DNA from 4 places in the Aquamicrobium sp. genome. Region 2 is predicted to be linked to each of the others. Evidence: predicted binding sites of a transcription regulator. Region 2 holds the regulator's gene; each other region holds the start of a gene.

Region 1 (3,205 bases), on a different contig from region 2:
GCCGAGCTCCAGCGCCTCGATGCGCGCGCCGCGCTTGGTCACCTTGTCGGTCGAGGTCAGGATCATGTCGATGTCGCGGGTCGCCTGCGAGAAATGCCCCTGCAGCTTGCGCACGCGGTCGTCGAGCCGGCCGACATCCTCCATCAGCCGCACCACCTCGTGCTGGATCAGGTGCGCCTGCTCGCGCATGCGCGCATCCTTCAGCACCGCCTGGATCACCTGAATGGACAGCATCAGCAGCGAGGGCGAGACGATGACGATGCGGGCGCGGTGCGCCTTCTGCACCAGCCCCTCGAAATCCTCGTGGATGCCGGCGAAGATCGATTCCGACGGCACGAACAGGAAGGCGGTGTCCTGCGTCTCGCCTTGAATCAGGTATTTGTCGGCGATCGCCTTGATATGCACCTCGACGTCGCGGCGGAACGCCTGCGTGGCAAAGCGGTGGGCGTCTGGGTTCTCGGCCTCGGCGGCGGCGCGGATCGCGTTCCACGATTCGAGCGGGAACTTGGCGTCGATGACGAGGTCGGGCGCGCCGTTCGGCATCCTGACGAGACAGTCGGGCCGGTTGCCGTTGGAGAGCGTCGCCTGGAATTCGTAGGCGCCCTTGGGCAGGCCGTCGGCGATGATGGCCTCCATGCGGCTCTGGCCGAACGCGCCGCGCGTCTGCTTGTTGGACAGGATCTGCTGGAGTTGCACCACCTGCCCGGCGAGCGACTGGATGTTGGTCTGCGCCGTGTCGATGACGGCGAGCCGTTCCTGAAGCTTGGCAAGGTTCTCGTGGGTCGAGCGCGTCTGCTCGGTCAGCGACTGGCCGAGGCGCGAGGTCATGCCGTCGAGCCGTTCGCCGATGGCTTTCGTCAGCTCGGCCTGCCGGCTGCCGAACACCTCGGCCAGCGCGCCCATGCGCCCCTGCATCTCGGCCTGCGCGCGGGCGATTCCCGTCATGCGCTCCTCGGCCTCGCGCGCCCGCTCCGCCGCCTCGACCGCGGCCTCAGCCCGCGCCTTGCCGGCGCGCCACAGGCCGAAGGAAAGGGCGAGCACGAGGATAACCACCAGCGCGCCGGCAGCCGCCAGCGCGTGGCCGAGCGTGATCACGCTCGCGCCGAGCTGCGCGACCGGCATCGAAAACAGCGAGGAAAGATCGTCCATCGCGGCAGGATAGACGATTCGAACGCCGCACATAAGATCAAAGAGTGAACAAATCCGCGGGCACGTCCTGAAAGCCGTTGACGCGTGGCAAGCGCGCGATTACCTGACGGGCCATGATACGGCCTCTCGTCATCCTTCCCGATCCCGTCCTGCGCCAGGTTTCCAAACCCGTCGAGCGCGTCGACGACGCGTTGCGCCTGCTCGCCGACGACATGCTGGAGACGATGTACGACGCGCCGGGCATCGGCCTCGCGGCGATCCAGATCGGCGTGCCGCTGCGGCTTCTGGTCATCGACCTCGCCAAGGACGACCAGCCGAAGGCGCCGCATGTCGTGATCAACCCGCAGATCGTGGCGCATGGCGACGAGCCGTCCGTCTACGAGGAAGGCTGCCTGTCGATCCCGGACTATTACGCCGAGGTCGAGCGGCCGGCGACGGTGACGGTCGCCTATCTCGACCGCGACGGCAAGGAGCGGACGCTTCAGGCCGACGGGCTGATGGCGACCTGCCTCCAGCACGAAATCGACCATCTGAACGGCGTGCTGTTCATCGACCACATCTCCAAGCTCAAGCGCGACATGGTCGTGCGCAAGTTCAGGAAGCTCGCCAGGGACAAGCCCGCGCCCAGCCGGCTCGCGGTCTAGGGCCTCGGCGATGACGCTGCGCGTCGTCTTCATGGGCACGCCGGAGTTTTCGGCGGCGACGTTGCGGGCATTGGCCGGGGCTGGCCACGACATCGCCGCTGTCTATTCTCAGCCGCCGCGCCCGGCCGGGCGGCGCGGGCTGGAGCTGACGAAATCGCCCGTCCACCTGGCCGCCGAAGAGCTCGGCATCGAGGTGCGCACGCCGCGCTCGCTGAAGGGGGCGGAGGAGCAGGAGGCGTTCCGCGCGCTTGCCGCCGATGTCGCGGTCGTCGTCGCCTACGGCCTTTTGCTGCCGAAAGCCATCCTCGAAGGGACGCGGCTCGGGGCCTATAACGGCCACGCCTCGCTGCTGCCGCGCTGGCGCGGGGCCGCGCCGATCCAGCGCGCGATCATCGAAGGTGACGCCGAGACCGGCATGATGGCGATGAAGATGGACGAGGGGCTGGACACCGGCCCGGTGGCGCTGACGAGCCGCGTTGCCATCGGCCCCGACATGACGGCAGGCGAGTTGCACGACGCGCTGATGACGACGGGCGCGGCGCTGATGGTGCGCACGCTGGCGGCGCTGGAGAAAGGCGAGCTGACGCTGACGCCCCAACCGCAAGACGGCGCGACCTACGCGAAAAAAATCTCCAAGGAAGAGACGCGCATCGACTGGTCGATACCGGCAAGCGAAGTCCACAACCGGATTCGCGGCCTCTCGCCCTTCCCCGGCGCGTGGTGCGAGATGGAGGCGGGCGGCAAGGTGGAGCGCGTGAAGCTCCTGCGCTCGACGCTGGCGGCGGGCAGCGGCCGGCTAGGCGAAATCCTCGACGACGCGCTGACCGTCGCCTGCGGCGAGGGCGCGGTGCGGCTCATCGAAGTGCAGCGCGCCGGCGGCAGGGCGATGAACGCCACGGATTTCCTGCACGGCGCCAAGCTGGGCAAGGGGGATTTCCTGTCGTGACCACCGCGTCCTGAGCCATGCCGCGCTATCGCCTCGACATCGAATATGACGGCCGCTTCTATGCCGGCTGGCAGCGGCAGGCCGACCTGCCCACGGTGCAGGAGGCGATCGAGAAGGCGCTCCTCGCCTTCACCGGCGAGGCGGTGACGATCCGCGGCGCGGGCCGCACCGACGCCGGGGTCCACGCCACGGGGCAGGTCGCGCATGTCGACCTTTCCCGCGATTGGCAGGCGGACAAGGTGCAGGGCGCGCTCAACGCGCATCTTGGCCTTGCCGGCGAGCATGTGGCGGCGCTTGCCGTCTCCGCGGTCGGCGAGGAGTTCGACGCCCGCTTCTCGGCCAGGGCGCGGCACTATCTCTATGTCATTCTCAACCGCCGCGCCCCGGCAGCGCTGCTGCGCGGCAATGTCTGGCATGTGCCGAAGCGCCTCGACACTGAAGCGATGCACGCGGCGGCGCAGCGGCT
Region 2 (3,205 bases):
ACACGACCATGGCGCGCGACACCACCGATTTCAGCCCGATCGAAGGGGTGGACGAGCTCGTCTCCTATCTCGCCGCCGGCTGCAAGCCGAAGGACGCATGGCGCATCGGCACCGAGCACGAGAAGTTCCCGTTCTATGTCGACGGCAACCGGCCGGTTCCCTATGAGGGACCGAACGGCATCAGGGCGCTGCTTGAGGGCATGCAGGGCCTGCTCGGCTGGGAGCCGATCATCGACGCCGGCAACGTCATCGGCCTCGTGGAGCCGACGGGGCAGGGGGCGATCAGCCTCGAGCCGGGCGGGCAGTTCGAGCTGTCCGGCGCGCCGGTGGAGACGCTGCACCAGACCTGCCGCGAGGGCAACGCCCATCTCGCGCAGCTGCGCGAGGTCGCCGAGCCGCTCGGCATCCGCTTCCTCGGCCTCGGCGGCAGCCCGAAATGGACGCTTGCCGAGACCCCGCGCATGCCGAAATCGCGCTACGACATCATGACCGCCTACATGCCGAAGGTCGGCAGCCGGGGGCTGGACATGATGTACCGCACCTGCACCATCCAGGTGAATCTCGACTTCTCCTCGGAAGCCGACATGCGGCGCAAGATGCAGGTGTCGCTCAAGCTGCAGCCGCTGGCGACGGCGCTGTTCGCCAACTCACCCTTCACCGAGGGGCGGCCGAACGGCCTGCAAGCTGGCGCGGCGACATCTGGCGCGACACCGACAACCAGCGCTCGGGCGTTCTCGAATTCTGCTTCTCGCCCCGGTTCGGCTTCGCCGACTATGTCGAATGGGCGCTCGACGTGCCGATGTACTTCATCATCCGCGACGGGCGCTATTTCGATGCCACTCACGTCACCTTCCGCCAGTTCATGAACGGCGCGCTGCGGGGCGAGGTGAGCGACGGCCTGCCGACCATGGGCGACTGGGCCAACCACCTTTCGACGCTGTTTCCCGACGTGCGGCTCAAGCGATTCCTCGAGATGCGCGGCGCCGACGGCGGGCCGTGGCGGCGCATCTGCGCCCTGCCGGCGTTCTGGGTCGGGCTGCTCTACGACGCAGCCGCGCTCGACGAGGCCGAGGCGCTGACGAAGGACTGGACGTTCGCCGAGGTGGTGGCGATGCGTGATGCCGTCCCGGCGCAGGCGCTCGCCACGCCGTTCCGCAACGCGACGCTGCGCGAGATCGCGCGCGAGGCGCTGGCGATCTCGCGCCGGGGGCTGGCGGCGCGGGCGCGCACCAACGGCGAAGGCAGCGACGAGACCGGCTTCCTTGCCCCGCTCGACGAGGTGGTGGCGCGCGGCACGACCAGCGCCGAAGAAATGCTCAACGCCTACCGGACGCGCTGGGGCGGCTCGATCGAACCCGCTTTTCTCGAATACGCGTACTGAAGCGTTTCGCGTCTTGTCCGCTCCGCAGGAGGGCGATCTTCGACCCTCGCGCCGCCCCTCATCCGCCCTTCGGGCACCTTCTCCCCGTAAACGGGGAGTAGAGGGTTCTCATCCCCGCTTTCGCTAATCGCAAGCGTGGCAGAACGGCGTGAACATGCGGCCGGTTCTCTTTTCCGTTCACGGAAGAAAGGCGAGGGCCGGGCAAACAAGGAGGATTGCACCTCTATGCCGGCCCGAAGACATCGGGGGTATCCCGGTCCAAACCCATCAGGGCCGTTCGGATCCGCCCCACTTCGGGCGCGAGGCGTCAGTAGCGGCGGATCAAACCGACCAGCTTGCCCTGTACCTTGACCCGGTCGGGGCCGAAGATGCGCGTCTCGTAGGCCGGGTTGGCAGCTTCCAGCGCGATGGTGTCGCCCTTGCGGCGGAACCGCTTCAGCGTGGCTTCCTCGTCGTCGACCAGGGCGACGACGATCTCGCCCGGGCTCGCCGTCTGGCAGTTGCGGATGATGACGGTGTCGCCGTCGAGAATGCCGGCCTCGATCATCGAATCGCCCTTGACCTCGAGCGCGTAGTGCTCGCCGCTGCCGAGCATGTCGGGCGAGACGCCGATGGAATGGGTCTGGTTCTGGATCGCGGCGATGGGAACGCCGGCGGCGATACGGCCCATGACTGGGATGCCGACCAGCGCGGCGCCGTCATTGTCGTTCCCGGTGGGCGCCCGCGGCGCGGGCGCGGCGGCGCGGCCGAGGCTGCCCTGTATGACGCTGGGCGAGAACTTCTTCGCCGCGTTAAGGCCGGGGGCGATCGAATCGGGCAGGCGCAGGACCTCGAGCGCGCGGGCGCGGTTCGGCAGGCGGCGGATGAAGCCGCGCTCCTCCAGCGCCGTGATCAGGCGGTGGATGCCCGACTTGGACGCAAGGTCGAGCGCCTCCTTCATCTCGTCGAAGGAGGGGGGAATCCCGGTCTCCTTCAGCCGCTGATGGATAAAGAGGAGCAGTTCGTGTTGCTTGCGCGTGAGCATCCCGGCCCTTTCGGGAATCGATCCTAAACAAAACAGGAACAATCTATATCTGTTCCTTTTGTGTTCTGCAAGGACTTATACGATAAGGCGGTCAGCGGACGGTAGCGGCCTTGCGTCGTTCCGCAGCCGCAGCGATCTCGCGGATTTCGGTGGCGACCGTCGTGAACTCGGTTATCAGATGCGCCGCGACCGTCCGGACGGTAGGCCAGTTCTGCCGTTCGCGATGGATGAGCAGGCCGACCTCGCTCTGCCGCAGCCCCGGTTCCTGAAGCGGTATGTGGACGAGTTCGCCGGACTGTAACCCCCGCATGAAGTCGACCGGCGTGAAGAATCCAACGGCCTTTGCGTACCGCCAGAGCGTCGAGGAGGCATTCTTTCCGATCGCGGTCATGATCAACACGATTCCGGTGGTCGCGAAGGCCGATCCTGGTGCTGCTGCTGGGCAACGGCATGGAGCCCAAGATCGCCATCGCGGATCTGATCTGCCTTGACAGTCGTGATCGGCGCAATCGTCGGCGAATGGATCGGGGCGGAAATTCATCGTCGTGTCGGTCTGCGTGCGGAAAGCCTGCCGCTGCTTTGTCGATGGCTGCTGTAGCCACTATACGCTGCTGGTTCGCGGACGTTCGTGAGCGGGCTAAAAAAAATTATACCGGGATGGATGTTGAGTATTTTACTCTCTTTAGTGCAAAATGAGATGATGAATTATATACAGATTTATGTTGAAGAATATTATTCATGAGAAAATCATGAAATTCATTTATATTTTCAAGAATAAATATTATTAAATAATCCCATTC
Region 3 (3,205 bases), on a different contig from region 2:
GTCGTCATCGGCCTCGGCATCTATATTTTCCAAGAGCAGTCGAAGCCGTCCGGCGTCGAGATCAGGCTCAACGAATCCGGCATCTCGATCCAGGAGAACTGAGACCCCCGGCAAGGAGACGCGGCATGAAAGCCCAGCCAAAGGCATCGCACTACATCAACGGCCGGTACGTCGATGACGAGCAGGGCCGGCCGCTGGAGGTCATCTACCCGGCCACCGGCGAGGCGATCGCCAGGCTTCATGCCGCCACGCCCAACATCGTCGAGCTGGCGGTGGAGGCCGCGCGCGCCGCGCAGGACGAGTGGGCGCGCGTGCGCCCGGCCGAGCGCGGCCGCATCCTGCGCCGCGCCGCCGACATCCTGCGCGCCCGCAACGACGAGCTCGCCCGGCTGGAGACGCTGGACACCGGCAAGCCGGTGCAGGAAACCGAGGTCGCCGACCCGGCCAGCGCCGCCGAGGCGCTGGAGTTCTTCGGCGGCGCGGTCGCCGCCTTCCACGGCGACTATGTCGATTTCGGCGGCGGGCCGTTCGCCTATACAAGGCGCGAGCCGCTCGGCGTGTGCGTCGGCATCGGCGCCTGGAACTATCCGATCCAGGGCGTGGGCTGGAAATCGGCCCCGGCGCTCGCCATGGGCAACGCCATGGTGTTCAAGCCGTCGGAGAACACGCCGCTCTCGGCGCTGGCGCTGGCCGAGATCTACACCGAGGCCGGGCTGCCGGACGGCCTGTTCAACGTGGTGCAGGGTTTCGGCGAGGTCGGATCGGCGCTCGTCACGCACCCCGAGGTCGCCAAGGTGTCGCTGACCGGCTCGGTGCCGACGGGCCGCAAGGTGCTGGCCGAGGCCGGCGCGCGGATGAAGCACGCGACGATGGAGCTCGGCGGCAAGTCGCCGCTGATCGTCTTCGACGACGCCGATGTCGAGAACGCCGTCGGCGGGGCGATGCTGGCCAATTTCTATTCGACCGGGCAGGTCTGCTCGAACGGCACCCGCGTCTTCGTGCAGGAAGGTATTTATGACCGCTTCCTCGAACGGCTGACCGAACGCACGGCGAGGATCAGGATCGGCGATCCGCTCGACCCGGCGACCCAGATGGGACCGCTGATCAACCGGGCGCAGCTCGACAAGGTGAGAAGCTATATCGCCATCGGCCAGGAGGAGGGGGCGCGGCTCCACCATGGCGGCGGCGAGCCGCAGCTGCAGGGCTTCGAGGGCGGGTTCTTCATCGAGCCGACCATCTTCACCGGGGTGCGCGACGACATGCGCATCGCCCGCGAGGAAATCTTCGGCCCGGTGATGAGCGTCCTCACCTTCCGCGAGGAGGGCGAGGCGATCGAGCGCGCCAACGACACCGAGTTCGGCCTGTCGGCCGGGGTGTTCACGCTCAACCTGCCGCGCGCCCACCGGGTGATCGCGGAGCTGAAAGCGGGAAGCTGCTGGATCAACCACTACAATCTGGCGCCCGTCGAGCTTCCCTTCGGCGGCTTCCGGCAGTCGGGCGTCGGACGGGAAAATTCGCTCGCCGCTCTGGCGCATTATTCCCAGTTGAAGTCGGTCTATGTCGAGACGGGCGACGTCGACAGCCCCTACTGATCTTTATCGCTTTTCGTCGTCTTCGACACTTGCGGGCAGGGCATGCGGGCGCTATAAGCCCGCCCTGTCGGTCGCGGAGTGTAGCGCAGCCTGGTAGCGCACCTCGTTCGGGACGAGGGGGTCGGAGGTTCGAATCCTCTCACTCCGACCAACATTTTATAAAATCCCGAAAACCCTGAAAATCCATCGCCTTGCCGGCTCCTGCTCATGCAATGCGGGCGCAACCCGGCTGCGCGCGAAGCCGCTTCAGGGCCTGCATCAGGGCGATGTGGCGGTTCAGGTCGTAGCTCCAGTGCCGCCTGAGGCCGCGCAGGCGCTCGCGCTCGACGAGGCGGGCGAGCCGGCGGCGCAGGCGGTCCTTCTCCTGCGGCGCGGCGGCGAGCGCTTCCGCGAGGTCGACGCCGCAGGCGAGGAAGAAGGCGACGGCCTGCCGCGCCTCCTCCGTCTCGCGCCGCTTCCGCGCCGAGAAGGCGCGCGTTTCGTCATCAAGTCCAGCCATCGAATGCTCCGCTGCGGAAAGTGCCCGGCAATCTTCCGGGCTGGCGGGCGGGCGTGGACAAAGCCTGGCGGGCGCGATGGGGACGGTGGGGAAAACAGACGCGGAATCAACAGGAAGGGAAATTCTCCCGAGTAATCAGTTCTCTATTTGTTCACTTTCAACGGCATCCCTGATATAAGAAGATATTCCTATGAATAACGGGGGCGCAGGTGCGTGCAGCGAAGGTGAAATGGCGGGGAGCCCGATCCGGCGAGGAGAAGGACCCGGCCCGGCGTGACGGGCAGCTTCGCGCCGACGCCGAAAAAGGCGGGAATGGAACCGACGGCCGGGCGGATTCCGGCTCGGGCCGGTCCGGCGGCGTGGGGAAATCCCGTCCGCGGGCTGTGCCGGCCGCCGCGGCGGCGTCGCCCGACGCAGCGCGCGACCATGTTCTCGCCGCCTGCGAGGGCGTCATCGACATCGCCGCCATATTGTTCAACGTGTCGGGCAAGGATTTGCGCAGCCCCCGCCGCTCGACGCTCGCGGTGAGCAGGGTGCGCCAGATCGCCATGTATGCGGCGCATGTGCGGCTCGGCTTCACCATGGGCGAGGTCGGGCTGGGATTCGGCCGCGACCGCACCACCGTGCTCCACGCCTGCCACCAGATCGAGGATCTGCGCGAGGATGAGGAGTTCGACGACATCGTCGCGCGGGTCGAGCAGGTCATCGCGGTGGCCTTCGGCAAGCGCGCGCAGGACTGACGGCATGACGGACAGGGTGACAGAGCCAGGCCGCGCCGGCGTGCGCGTGTTGCGTTTCCTCGCCGGGGGCGAGGCGCGCCTGAGGCCGGCGGCCGCGCCGGGGCTGTGGCTGCTCGAGCGCGGCGAGAAGGGGACGATGGCGGTCGATGCGGCTCTGCTCGCCGCGCTGGAAGAGCGCGGCATGGCGGCGCGGCACGGGCAGGCGCTGGCCCTGGCGGCGGCGGGCCGGGCGGCGCTGCACCATGGTGCCGTCGAGCGAAGCGAGCCGTTGCTGGCCGCACCCCGCGAGCCGGGACACACCGTTATCGAGACCCGCGATGGCTACGACACCGTCACCGTCAACTGGTCGGAATCGCCGCTGGGGCTCCTGCATA
Region 4 (3,205 bases), on a different contig from region 2:
GCCGTTTCCCCCAGGCACGATCGCCGTTTCCGCCTTCTTCCGAGGAGGGAGCGGGCGGCTTGGAATGTTGCATCGGGGTAACAGTTGTTGCGCCTATGTGACAGTTTGTCGCAGATCGGAGAAGGAGGACGGCGCGACACTCAAGAATCCGTTGTCGCCGGCGGCGCGCGGGATGATGCTGCGCCAATACAGTGAGCGGGAGCCCCCAAAATGCGCAGCTACTTTCTTGCAAGTGCCGCAGCGGCGGCACTGATGATCGCCACCCCTGCCAGCGCCGCGGATCAGTTCGTGGATACCACCGCGCCGACGGTTTTCGACTGGACCGGCTTCTATGTCGGCCTTCATGGCGGCGGCGCCGGCAGCCGGATCGGCTGGCAGTACGTGGTTGGCGGCGCCGCCAGCCATAGCGGCAGCGGCGCTTTCGGTGGCGTCCAGGCCGGTTATAACGTCCAGAACGGCGCCTGGGTCTTCGGCGGCGAGGCCGATCTCTCCTACGCCGATATCGACGGCGATACGCCTTGCCCGTCTCCCACTTACTCCTGCAACTCGGACATAGGCTGGCTCGGTTCGGTGCGTGGCCGCGCGGGCTACGCGTTCGACAATGTGCTGCTGTACGGCACCGCAGGCCTCGGGCTTGGCAGCGTGCGGATCGAGACGGAGTTGGGCGGCGTAACAGCCGGCGAGCGCAAGACCCGGGTGGGCTGGACAGCCGGCGCGGGCGCGGAAATGGCCTTTTCCGACGCGTGGTCCGCGAAGGGGGAATATCTCTATTACGATCTCGGCCGCAGTACCTATACGGTCGATAGCGGCCTTGAGGTCAGCGCGCGGACCCGGGTCCACACGTTCAAGGTTGGCGTCAACTTCCACTGGTGATGCGGCGGGCGGCGAGCGGCGAGAAATCTCCGCTTCCGCCCTTTCATGCGGCACGGCTTCCCATAAGAAGCGAAGACGGCCGCATCGACGAAAATGCCCCGTGGCCGTTCCGGCGCACGGGGCTTTCTTTTTTCGGCGTCCTGCCGGTCGTCACCCGGCCTTGCCTTGCGCCGGAACGAAGCCGGCTTCATTTTCGGATGCGTCTCGGGTCGCCGCCCGATGATCCGACCGATCGTCAGATTGTAAGGGGAAACGGCGAAGGCCTCATCGCGCGTCGGGGACGCGTCGATGCCGCTTCTATCGCCGCGGTTCCACGTCCTGGTGGAACCTCTTCGACTGGTCCGGTGGAGTCATGGCTCCCTCCTCTTTCCGGTTTCGCCATCGCGCCGTCGCGCTCGAGCGGCCTGCCGTTTCCGACGCCGTTCGGCATCGAGGACAACGGCGGCGGCGAGCTGCATCCGGCACGCAAAGAAGTCTAGCGCAGCGGGCCGCGGGGTCAACCGCCGGACCGGCGGCTGCAACAAATCGTGATGCCTTCTGCCTCCCAAGGGCCGATGCCGGCCGCCGCTGGCGGCAAAAATATGTTCGCTTTCTGTTCTTTTCGCTTGCCATCTTCGGCGCAAAGCGCGAAAAGCGAGCAAGGTTTCGCGGCGGCGTCTGGACGGGGCAAGGCGCAATCGCCATATGGAGCCTGCCTGGCGCGCTCTCGCCCCGGCTTCCCGATCCCAAGGCGGCACAGAGGTCATGGCGGACCACAAATTCATCTCCATTCGCGGCGCGCGCGAGCACAACCTCAAGAACATCGACCTCGACCTGCCCCGCGACCGGCTGATCGTGATGACCGGCCTGTCCGGCTCCGGCAAGTCGTCGCTCGCCTTCGACACCATCTATGCCGAGGGCCAGCGCCGCTATGTCGAGAGCCTGTCGGCCTATGCGCGCCAGTTTCTCGAAATGATGCAGAAGCCCGACGTCGACCAGATCGACGGGCTGTCGCCGGCGATCTCCATCGAGCAGAAGACGACCTCGAAGAACCCGCGCTCCACCGTCGGCACGGTGACGGAAATCTACGACTATATGCGCCTGCTGTTCGCGCGGGCGGGCGTGCCCTATTCGCCGGCGACCGGCCTGCCGATCGAGAGCCAGACGGTCAGCCAGATGGTCGACCGCGTGCTGGCGCTGGAGGAAGGCACGCGGCTCTACATCACCGCGCCGATCGTGCGCGGGCGCAAGGGCGAATACCGCAAGGAGCTCGCCGAGCTCCAGAAGAAGGGCTTTCAGCGCGTCAAGGTCGACGGCGTCTTCTACGAGATCGCCGACGTGCCGGCGCTCGACAAGAAGTACAAGCACGACATCGACGTGGTGGTCGACCGCCTCGTCGTGCGCGGCGACATCGCCTCGCGGCTGGCGGATTCGCTCGAAACGGCGCTGAAGCTCGCCGAGGGCATCGCGGTCGCCGAGTTCGCCGACAAGCCGCTGCCCGAAGGCCAGACCGGCGAGGACGCGGTCAACAAGTCCAAGAACGAAACCCACGAACGCATTCTTTTCTCTGAGAAATTCGCCTGTCCCGTCTCGGGCTTCACTATTCCCGAGATCGAGCCGCGGCTGTTCTCGTTCAACAACCCGTTCGGCGCCTGCTCGGCCTGCGACGGCCTCGGCACCCAGCGCGCCATCGACGCCGACCTCGTCGTGCCGGAGGAGCATGTCAGCTTGCGCGAAGGCGCGGTGGCGCCGTGGGCGAAGTCGACCTCGCCCTATTACCTCCAGACGCTGGAGGCGCTGGGCAAGGTCTACGGCTTCAAGGTCGGCGACCGCTGGCGCGAGCTTTCCGACGAGGCGAAGAACGCGATCCTCCACGGCACCGGCGAGCGCCGGATCGAGTTCGCCTATGATGACGGCGTGCGCGCCTACAAGACCTCGAAGACCTTCGAGGGCGTGATCCCGAACCTCGAGCGGCGCTGGAAGGAGACGGAATCGGCGTGGATGCGCGAGGAGATCGAGCGGTTCATGTCGTCGACGCCCTGCCCGGCCTGCAACGGCTATCGCCTCAAGCCCGAGGCGCTGGCGGTCAAGGTCGGCGGCCTGCATATCGGCGAGGTCACGGAAATGTCGATCCGCAAGGCGGATCGGTGGTTCACCGAGCTGCCGGAGAAGCTTTCCGACAAGCAGAACGAGATCGCGACGCGCATCCTGAAGGAAATCCGCGAGCGGCTGCGCTTCCTCAACGATGTCGGCCTCGATTACCTGACGCTGTCGCGCAATTCGGGCACGCTGTCGGGCGGCGAAAGCCAGCGCATCCGCCTCGCCTCGCAGATCGGCTCCGGCCTCACCGGCG

The links. Region 2 encodes LexA, which represses DNA repair genes until DNA is damaged. Its sites were predicted from a motif close to TGTTCNNNNTGTGTTCNG; they were not measured.
Region 1: M9945_RS05890 (DNA recombination protein RmuC) is a predicted target of LexA. The motif match lies at 1,183-1,200, and genes of this name have one in related genera.
Region 3: M9945_RS09125 (cytoplasmic protein) is a predicted target of LexA. The motif match lies at 2,229-2,246, and genes of this name have one in related genera.
Region 4: uvrA (excinuclease ABC subunit UvrA) is a predicted target of LexA. The motif match lies at 1,456-1,473, and genes of this name have one in related genera.

The regions. Positions count from the first base shown of each region.
Region 1 is NZ_JAMLIE010000001.1:1,200,654-1,203,858, reverse strand. Features, by position in the region: gene M9945_RS05890 (DNA recombination protein RmuC) at 1-1,149, opposite strand, end outside; gene def (peptide deformylase) at 1,263-1,793, shown strand; gene fmt (methionyl-tRNA formyltransferase) at 1,804-2,739, shown strand; gene truA (tRNA pseudouridine(38-40) synthase TruA) at 2,757-3,205, shown strand, end outside.
Region 2 is NZ_JAMLIE010000002.1:224,026-227,230, forward strand. Features, by position in the region: partial or broken gene M9945_RS13635 (glutamate--cysteine ligase) at 9-1,381, shown strand; gene lexA (transcriptional repressor LexA) at 1,689-2,405, opposite strand; gene M9945_RS13645 (hypothetical protein) at 2,497-2,796, opposite strand; gene M9945_RS13650 (Lrp/AsnC ligand binding domain-containing protein) at 3,053-3,205, opposite strand, start outside.
Region 3 is NZ_JAMLIE010000001.1:1,833,786-1,836,990, forward strand. Features, by position in the region: gene M9945_RS09110 (hypothetical protein) at 1-102, shown strand, start outside; gene betB (betaine-aldehyde dehydrogenase) at 126-1,592, shown strand; tRNA gene M9945_RS09120 (tRNA-Pro) at 1,667-1,743, shown strand; gene M9945_RS09125 (cytoplasmic protein) at 1,798-2,091, opposite strand; gene M9945_RS09130 (helix-turn-helix domain-containing protein) at 2,301-2,831, shown strand; gene M9945_RS09135 (DUF6456 domain-containing protein) at 2,836-3,205, shown strand, end outside.
Region 4 is NZ_JAMLIE010000007.1:33,401-36,605, forward strand. Features, by position in the region: gene M9945_RS22125 (outer membrane protein) at 211-873, shown strand; gene M9945_RS22130 (hypothetical protein) at 870-1,352, shown strand; gene uvrA (excinuclease ABC subunit UvrA) at 1,618-3,205, shown strand, end outside.